2 regions of the Paenibacillus sp. FSL R5-0744 genome follow, and region 1 is predicted to be linked to the other one. Evidence: a T-box and tRNA genes for the amino acid it is inferred to sense, from the RefSeq annotation. Region 1 holds a T-box; the other holds one or more tRNA genes.
The links. A T-box is a leader RNA that pairs with one kind of tRNA and senses whether it is charged. The one in region 1 lies ahead of metG (methionine--tRNA ligase), so its partner is inferred to be a tRNA-Met.

Region 1 (4,478 bases):
ACTCGCTTCTTGGTCCACCATAAGAATAATATGAATATTAAAACGAAGGTGTATGTGATTGCTAAGAATAACAATCTGTACCCTACGACAATTACAACAGAGTATGTAGGCTTTGGCGGTCCAAGTTCATTTCCAGAAGGCACTGGTAAAATGTCTGTGGAACGTTACTGGAAGTCTATGATTACTAGGGAACATTATAAGACAACGGTCCTTCAACCAGGAGAAAGCGTCTCGATTCTTACGGATCTAAACAAAATTGCAATGAAACCAGGCGAGATTGTATCCCTCCAAGCGGATTTGTTTAGCGATTATCCTATTGAATATAATGTCATGATGATCGAAGCGAATAAAGATCCTCTAACTACACTTCCTACACTTCCAATATTGGATCGTGATGGGGTGCATAACCGAGGAACTTATGCTGATTCTACACGCATCATCACGGTTACCGACGAAGTAGGAACAACTCCTGCGAGACTTCTTCTCGGTGACAATTCGAGTGATTTGAATTTGACCGGTGTAGACCCAATGAATGGTACTGAAGCATCCAATGCAGGTAATTTTGGTGTGTTATACAAAATCAAATTCGACCGTGTTGCACCTAATTCATTGATTACGTTTAATCCACGTGGCGGTAATTACATGGGACCAGTTATGGTTAATGGTCAAATCGTACAAATGCCGAATTCAGGAAGTCTCTCTAGTGCTGACATGAACAGTGTGATTTATCGTACTGGCGATTATGGCGGCTCCGTGGAGATTTTGTTCACAGCAGCTTCTGGTAGTAACTTGCCGGTGAATTTCCTGGTTACACCGCTGCCAGCGAAGAAATAACAAAATAGGTCCATCCATTAAGTTATTTGGGATTCACCTGAAATAAAAGTCCGGCTGAATATTCCGCAAAGGAATACTCAGCTGGACTTTTTGTATTTAAATGTATGATTTTACTCTGATGAACGCTCATACACTTGGTTGTTTCATTGACGGGGCATTTATTTTGGGGCATTATTAAGAGAGTGAAGCATAAATGAAATGAACTGAAATCTAATGGGAGATGAGCGTATGCTGTCGACAGAACAAATATTAGAGGTCATGTCGGGGCAAGGTCTGCGAATCACCGACCAACGCAAAACGCTTGCCAAGTTATTCGGCGAGAATAAGGGTTATTTGTCAGCGAAGGATGTCTATGAGCATATGGGCCGCAAGTATAGCGGACTTAGCTTTGATACCGTGTACCGCAATCTGCGTGTAATGGAAGAGCTTGGTGTACTTGAACAAATCGTCTTTGAAGACGGAGTGAAATTCAAGGGAAGCTGTAATCATCAGGATCACCATCATCATATGATCTGCCTTCAATGCGAGAAAACCTACCCGATTAATTTCTGCCCGATGAATTTAACGGATACTCCTGATCAATTCCGGGTAGTCAAGCATAAATTTGAGGTGTTCGGTTATTGCAAGGAATGTGAAGAGAACCGGGAAGAAGAACTAGTCGCAGCAGCTAATCGCAAAAAAGGGGTCTAAGAATGGCGACCCTTCGTAGAACGATCCAGGCTCCCATTCGGGTGTACCGCAAGTACATTTCCCCGATTAAGCCTGCCACTTGTCGCTTCTATCCAACCTGCTCTGCCTATGCACTAGAAGCTATTGAAGTCCATGGTCCACTTAAAGGTTCATGGCTTGCTGCCAAGCGGATTGCTAGATGCCATCCCTTCAATCCAGGGGGACTTGATCCGGTTCCGCCTCTTGAGGAACACCCCACGAAGAAGGATTCTGCTCGCGCGACTTGACACGAGCCCTTACCATTGGGTATATTCACAGGTAATAGTATGAATTCCGAGGAACGGATGAGTAAATCGGTACGCCCATTACAGAGAGCCGGAACGAGCTGAAAGCCGGTATGGAGCGTTAGATTGAATATGGTCCGGGAGGAACTGTGTTCGAGCGGGAACTGCAATTGAGGTTCACGTAAGATAACGGCGTGTTCCAGCGTTAATGGACAGTTCCCGAGAGGGAACTGGCGAAGCCTGATCTCTGTGAAGAGACAGGAAATTTGGGTGGTATCGCGTGAGTTATACTCTCGCCCCATTAAAGGGGCGGGAGTTTTTTGTCTTTTTATGAAAGAAAGGATGATTAATCAATGAGCGAAAAGAAAACTTTTTACTTAACTACACCTATCTACTATCCGAGTGATAAGCTGCATATCGGACATGCTTATTCTACCGTAGCTGGAGATGCAATGGCCCGCTACAAACGTCTACGCGGCTATGATGTAAGGTATCTTACAGGTACAGACGAGCATGGTCAAAAGATTGAACGGAAGGCAGAGGAAGCAGGTAAAACCCCTCAGCAGTTCGTAGATGACATCGTTGTTGGCATTAAGGAATTATGGCGCAAGCTAGACATCTCCAATGATGACTTCATCCGTACAACGGAAGAGCGTCATAAAAAGGTTGTTCAGGATATTTTTGATCGACTGCTCAAGCAAGGTGACATCTATAAAGGCGAATATGAAGGCTGGTACAGTATTCCGGATGAAACCTTCTATACAGAAACACAATTGGTTGATATCGTTCGAGATGACAATGGCGTAATCATTGGTGCAAAAAGCCCTGATAGCGGTCATCCGGTTGAACTGGTGAAGGAAGCGAGTTATTTCTTCCGGATGAGTAAATATGCAGATCGATTGCTGCAATTTTATGAGGAGAATCCGGAGTTTATTTTGCCGGAATCCCGTAAAAACGAAATGATCAACAACTTTATCAAGCCTGGTCTGGAGGATCTTGCGGTTTCCCGTACGACTTTCGATTGGGGTGTTAAGGTTAAAGGCGATGAAAAGCATGTAGTGTACGTATGGATCGATGCATTGACAAATTACATTACTGCTTTGGGTTACGGTTCCGAGGATCGTAGTCTGTACGATAATTTCTGGCCTGCTGATGTGCATATTGTCGGCAAAGAAATCGTCCGTTTCCATACGATTTACTGGCCAATCATTCTAATGGCGCTGGGTGAGCCTCTTCCGAAAAAGGTATTTGCTCATGGTTGGCTGCTCATGAAGGATGGCAAAATGTCAAAATCCAAAGGGAACGTAGTAGATCCAGTTACATTAATTGATCGTTACGGCCTGGATGCACTTCGTTATTACCTGCTACGGGAAGTACCATTTGGTTCGGATGGTACATTCACACCGGAAAGCTTTGTAGATCGGGTTAACTATGATCTTGCTAATGACCTTGGTAACCTGTTGAACCGGACAGGTGCGATGGTAGAGAAGTATTTCGGTGGAGAGCTTCCAGCGTATGAAGGAAATGTAACAGCATTTGATGGTGAGCTTCAAGCTGCGGCAGAGAATACTTATGCCAAAGTAGAAGAAGCGATGGAAAAAATGGAGTTCTCCGTAGCGCTAACAGCGATCGGGATCTTTATCAGCCGCACCAATAAATATATTGATGAGACACAGCCTTGGGTGCTTGCTAAGGATGAGAGCAGAACAGCTGAGTTGGCTTCCGTAATGAGACATCTTGTGGAAGGTCTTCGCACCGCTTCCATTTTACTGCAGCCGTTCTTGACGCAAACCCCAGCGAAGATTTGGGAACAGCTTGGCATCGAAGTTGGTGAATTAACGACATGGGACAGCGGCAAGACCTTTGGTCTGATTCCGGCAGGAACAAAGCTGGTGAAAGGCAATCCAATCTTTCCACGCCTGGATGTGGAGCAAGAGGTAGCTTATATCGCCGAAGCCATGGGCGCTGGTAAACCGGCTACTGAAGCGACCGAAGCAGCACCTGCGGCTCCTGTGGTATCCGAGCCTGAGGAAGAGCATAAAGAAGAGATCGGCATCGACGATTTCGCCAAGGCTGAGCTTCGGGTAGCTCAGGTCATTGCAGCTGAGCCTGTGAAGAAAGCCGACAAGCTGCTGAAGCTGCAGCTGGATCTAGGTTATGAGCAGCGTCAAGTCGTTTCTGGTATCGCGAAGTTTTACACACCGGAAGAGCTGGTAGGCCAAAAAGTGATTTGTATTGTGAACCTGAAGCCAGTGAAACTGCGCGGAGAATTGTCCCAAGGGATGATTTTAGCGGCTTCTAAAGGTGATCAGTTAACCATCGCCACAGTTCCAGATAGCATGCCAAATGGAGCTATTGTGAAGTAAGATTCGTTATGTAGAATCTATATATGTAATTGTTATATAAGAAAGGGAATGCTCCTTCAGCCAGCTAGGCTGTGGGAACATTCCTTTTTTCAACGTAAAAGCAGGGATAAAATTCAGAATCATCTTATTAGGATTTATTGTTGACTTATCGTAATGATTACTATTATACTTCTAATAGTAAAGATTACGATTTGAGAGGGAGATCAATTTAATGGTTGCTATGAAGTCACGAATAAGTCTGCTTATACTTGCATTGGTGCTTGTATTTACACTCACTGCATGTGGACCTAAGAGCAGTGGAAGTATAGTTGAAGGGAAAGTAAAT
Region 2 (4,478 bases), 2.8 Mb from region 1:
AAAAAGTATTCCAGTTATTGCCCTTCATTTGTCTTATACACGACCAGTATACTGCTTCTTTGATGCTCTGCCCCATCACGTGAAGATTTAACTACCGAACCGTAACAGATATTCACAACCTGTTCCTCACGCAGCCCTGCCAAGAACTCATTAGCCTTATTCTCAGCATACGAATTATCAGCATCTACAAACTCTTTTACTTGAATCATCCTGATCTCTCCTTTAATAAATTATAGTTACTTTTTATGTCTAGATTCTATAGTTGAACTCAACGAAATGTACATGGCGTATCACTCCCCTGGTAACATTTAATGTAAAATTATCTTCGAAATATAGTATAGGCATTCCGCAGTTTTCTACGAAATGCCTATAACATCAGCCTATCATAGCACCCAACTATACAATAGTCAAACGTTTTAAATACAATATTTAGTAAGAATTTATTGCCTTTGCAAAATGGATTGGATTTACATATAGAAGCTGTTATACTGATCAGAAGGTTCCCTCCAGGGGACCTCTATTTGTATAGGAGGGATTTTAATATGGCAACGCGTCATAACAAATTTGCAAAGAATGTGCTACTTAGAGGGGGTGAAATCTACTATGAACCATAGTCTAATTTATGAAGGCTCAAGGACACAACTGGTCCAGCAGCTTATTTATTTTGATGAGGAAAAAATCGCATTTCTAAATCAGTATTTCCCGGAACGAAGCAAACAAAGAAGTAATGCTGAAACGCTGTTGTCCCGTTATTGCTCCGAGCTGGAACAATTACTTTCCCGTTTCAATGGTGAAGAATTGAATTCACTCGTATTGATTGGAAGTCAGCTTCAGCTACGCTACTTAGACGACAATACTACAGATACCTACACCATCGTATTTCCAAACCAGGCAGAACCCAATGATAACAAGATTTCAATGTTCTCGCCTATTGGCATGCAGCTGCTGTTAGCTCAGATCGGCAGTACATGTCAGCTAGCTATTCCTTCAGGTGAGTTATCAGTAAAAATCGAAAGTATTAAGTTTGTGAATTGTGGTGAGGTGGCCGTTCTTATTTAAGCCCACTCGCACATATCACCAACATTAACAGCGTCCCTTTCCAATCTTATGGAAGAGGACGCTGTTAATCTATTCAGCCTGCTAAGCACTTCTTCATACTTTTATTTGAGCCTCAATCCTTCAGCCAGTTTACTGACTGATTTTTCGATACGAGATGCTCTGGTTTTAGGTCTTTTCGCCGCTTCGATCCAAGATACATATTCCTTCTGATAAGAATAAGCCAGACCGTTATAATAAGCTTCTGCCTGCTCATGGATACTCAACGCATCAAGGAAATCCTCTGGGGCTTCTACCTCCCGTAATTGATGATCTTGCTCCATCGTCACATGCACAATATCACCAGGTTGAGCTTTGGCTAGATCCCGTAGTTCCTTCTTTACCACCATAAAATGCTTTCCGTTTCCATGGGGCATAAGCGTTCCTCTATAGGGGATTCCATTTACACTTCCTTTTACCTGTATTCTGGACTTTGTTTCAAATATTTGTTCGGCATCAAAAGGGACGTTAAGATAAGTCCAGCTCCCACTTGCATCAGGTCGCACTAATTTAGCTTCAAATTCAAACATTGCTACCTCCTCAACTAAAAGCCCTAAGTTCTATTGTATCCATATGAATGTAACTATACAAAAAAAACACCTGCCTATAATAGACAGATGTTTCTTAATTATAAGCGGGTGATGGGAATCGAACCCACGCTATCAGCTTGGAAGGCTGAAGTTCTACCATTGAACTACACCCGCAAAGGTATAAAATCGGGATGACACGATTTGAACATGCGACCCCCTGGTCCCAAACCAGGTGCTCTACCAAGCTGAGCTACATCCCGTCAAAACATGTAATTACTTAGTAATAAAAATGGCGCGCCCTGAGAGATTCGAACTCCCGGCCTTTTGATTCGTAGTCAAACGCTCTATCCAGCTGAGCTAAGGGCGCAAAAATTATGGAGCGGAAGACGGGAATCGAACCCGCGACCCTCGCCTTGGCAAGGCGATGCTCTACCGCTGAGCCACTTCCGCAAAATATGGTGCGCGTGAAGGGACTTGAACCCCCACGTCGTGAAACGCCAGATCCTAAGTCTGGTGCGTCTGCCATTCCGCCACACGCGCACACTTTAAAAATAATGGTGAGCCATGAAGGACTCGAACCTTCGACACCCTGATTAAAAGTCAGGTGCTCTACCAACTGAGCTAATGGCTCTCATAAATGGCTGGGGATATAGGATTTGAACCTATGCATGACGGAGTCAAAGTCCGTTGCCTTACCGCTTGGCTAATCCCCAACAATAATTAACTAAATGGCGGAACCGACGAGATTCGAACTCGCGATCTCCTGCGTGACAGGCAGGCATGTTAGGCCAACTACACCACGGTTCCATAGACATAATGCATAAGAGTAAATTGGTTGCGGGGGCAGGATTTGAACCTGCGGCCTTCGGGTTATGAGCCCGACGAGCTACCGGGCTGCTCCACCCCGCGTCATTTAATAATTATATACTATTCATTTACACTAAACCAGCTAGTCCCAAAACATTATGCTTAAGGAAAATTTGGTTGCGGGGGCAGGATTTGAACCTGCGGCCTTCGGGTTATGAGCCCGACGAGCTACCGGGCTGCTCCACCCCGCGTCGTTCTTAAATGAATATGGTGGAGGCTGAGGGGATCGAACCCCCGACCCTCTGCTTGTAAGGCAGATGCTCTCCCAGCTGAGCTAAGCCTCCATGTTATGACCCGTATGGGATTCGAACCCATGTTACCTCCGTGAAAGGGAGGTGTCTTAACCCCTTGACCAACGGGCCATGCTAATAAACTTTATGGCGGAGAGAGAGGGATACTCTCACTACGATCGAGATTGCGAAGCATTCCTAACGAAGCTTATGCTTCAACGAACCACCAAGGCTTCTCATCCCTAACAGGGAAGTAAATTCATGGCGGAGAGAGAGGGATTCGAACCCTCGAGACGCTTGTGGCGCCTACACGATTTCCAATCGTGCTCCTTCGGCCAAACTCGGACACCTCTCCATAAATGGCTCCCCGAACAGGACTCGAACCTGTGACAACTCGATTAACAGTCGAGTGCTCTACCAACTGAGCTATCAGGGAATATGGTGGGCCTTAGTGGACTCGAACCACCGACCTCACCCTTATCAGGGGTGCGCTCTAACCAGCTGAGCTAAAGGCCCTTTTTAAGACACATCAATATTAAGGGCAAAAAAAATACCACGGGTAATGTGGTTGTCCGCTTGGCGACGTCCTACTCTCCCAGGACCCTTCGGTCCAAGTACCATCGGCGCTGGAGGGCTTAACGGTCGTGTTCGGGATGGGTACGTGTGGAACCCCTCCGCTATCGCCACCAAACGGGCATTTACATCGTAAATGCTCAGGCTTGAGTCGCCTGAAAACTGAATCCGAATTGAATTTGCGTTTTAAGTATAGGATAAGCCCTCGACCGATTAGTATTGGTCAGCTCCATGCATTACTGCACTTCCACCTCCAACCTATCTACCTCGTCGTCTTCAAGGGGTCTTACTAATTGGGAAATCTCATCTTGAGGGGGGCTTCACGCTTAGATGCTTTCAGCGCTTATCCCGTCCGTACGTAGCTACCCAGCCATGCTTCTGGCGAAACAACTGGTGCACCAGCGGTACGTCCATCCCGGTCCTCTCGTACTAAGGACAGCTCCTCTCAAATTTCCTGCGCCCACGACAGATAGGGACCGAACTGTCTCACGACGTTCTGAACCCAGCTCGCGTACCGCTTTAATGGGCGAACAGCCCAACCCTTGGGACCTACTTCAGCCCCAGGATGCGATGAGCCGACATCGAGGTGCCAAACCTCCCCGTCGATGTGGACTCTTGGGGGAGATAAGCCTGTTATCCCCAGGGTAGCTTTTATCCGTTGAGCGATGGCCCTTCCATGCGGTACCACCGGATCACTAAGTCCGACTTTCGTCCCTGCTCGACTTGTAGGTCTCGCAGTCAAGCTCCCTTATGCCTTTGCACTCTTCGAATGATTTCCAACCATTCTGAGGGAACCTTGGAACGCCTCCGTTACTCTTTAGGAGGCGACCGCCCCAGTCAAACTGCCCGCCTGACACGGTCCCCGTACCCGGTAAGGGTACTAGGTTAGAACCTAGATACGATCAGGGTGGTATCCCAACGGCGCCTCCACCGAAGCTTGCGCTCCGATTTCTACGGCTCCCACCTATCCTGTACAGATCGTACCCAAATTCAATATCAAGCTGCAGTAAAGCTCCATGGGGTCTTTCCGTCTTGTCGCGGGTAACCTGCATCTTCACAGGTATTAAAATTTCACCGGATCTCTCGTTGAGACAGCGCCCAAGTCGTTACGCCATTCGTGCGGGTCAGAATTTACCTGACAAGGAATTTCGCTACCTTAGGACCGTTATAGTTACGGCCGCCG

Region 2: it has a tRNA-Met gene. The T-box ahead of metG (methionine--tRNA ligase) is inferred to sense a tRNA for this amino acid. The anticodon was not compared.

The regions. Positions count from the first base shown of each region.
Region 1 covers NZ_CP150228.1:4,953,708-4,958,185, reverse strand. The annotation lists gene MKY19_RS22010 (stalk domain-containing protein) at 1-834, shown strand, start outside; gene MKY19_RS22005 (Fur family transcriptional regulator) at 1,063-1,524, shown strand; gene yidD (membrane protein insertion efficiency factor YidD) at 1,527-1,790, shown strand; T-box leader at 1,831-2,091, shown strand; gene metG (methionine--tRNA ligase) at 2,141-4,153, shown strand; gene MKY19_RS21990 (zinc ABC transporter substrate-binding protein) at 4,374-4,478, shown strand, end outside.
Region 2 covers NZ_CP150228.1:914,732-919,209, reverse strand. The annotation lists gene MKY19_RS04110 (sporulation protein Cse60) at 15-209, opposite strand; gene MKY19_RS04105 (GreA/GreB family elongation factor) at 604-1,059, shown strand; gene MKY19_RS04100 (YdeI/OmpD-associated family protein) at 1,161-1,625, opposite strand; tRNA gene MKY19_RS04095 (tRNA-Gly) at 1,729-1,799, opposite strand; tRNA gene MKY19_RS04090 (tRNA-Pro) at 1,812-1,885, opposite strand; tRNA gene MKY19_RS04085 (tRNA-Arg) at 1,916-1,992, opposite strand; tRNA gene MKY19_RS04080 (tRNA-Gly) at 2,001-2,075, opposite strand; tRNA gene MKY19_RS04075 (tRNA-Leu) at 2,082-2,165, opposite strand; tRNA gene MKY19_RS04070 (tRNA-Lys) at 2,181-2,256, opposite strand; tRNA gene MKY19_RS04065 (tRNA-Gln) at 2,264-2,338, opposite strand; tRNA gene MKY19_RS04060 (tRNA-Asp) at 2,355-2,432, opposite strand; tRNA gene MKY19_RS04055 (tRNA-Met) at 2,458-2,534, opposite strand; tRNA gene MKY19_RS04050 (tRNA-Met) at 2,607-2,683, opposite strand; tRNA gene MKY19_RS04045 (tRNA-Val) at 2,701-2,776, opposite strand; tRNA gene MKY19_RS04040 (tRNA-Glu) at 2,783-2,854, opposite strand; tRNA gene MKY19_RS04035 (tRNA-Ser) at 2,985-3,077, opposite strand; tRNA gene MKY19_RS04030 (tRNA-Asn) at 3,083-3,158, opposite strand; tRNA gene MKY19_RS04025 (tRNA-Ile) at 3,162-3,238, opposite strand; rRNA gene rrf (5S ribosomal RNA) at 3,297-3,413, opposite strand; rRNA gene MKY19_RS04015 (23S ribosomal RNA) at 3,489-4,478, opposite strand, start outside.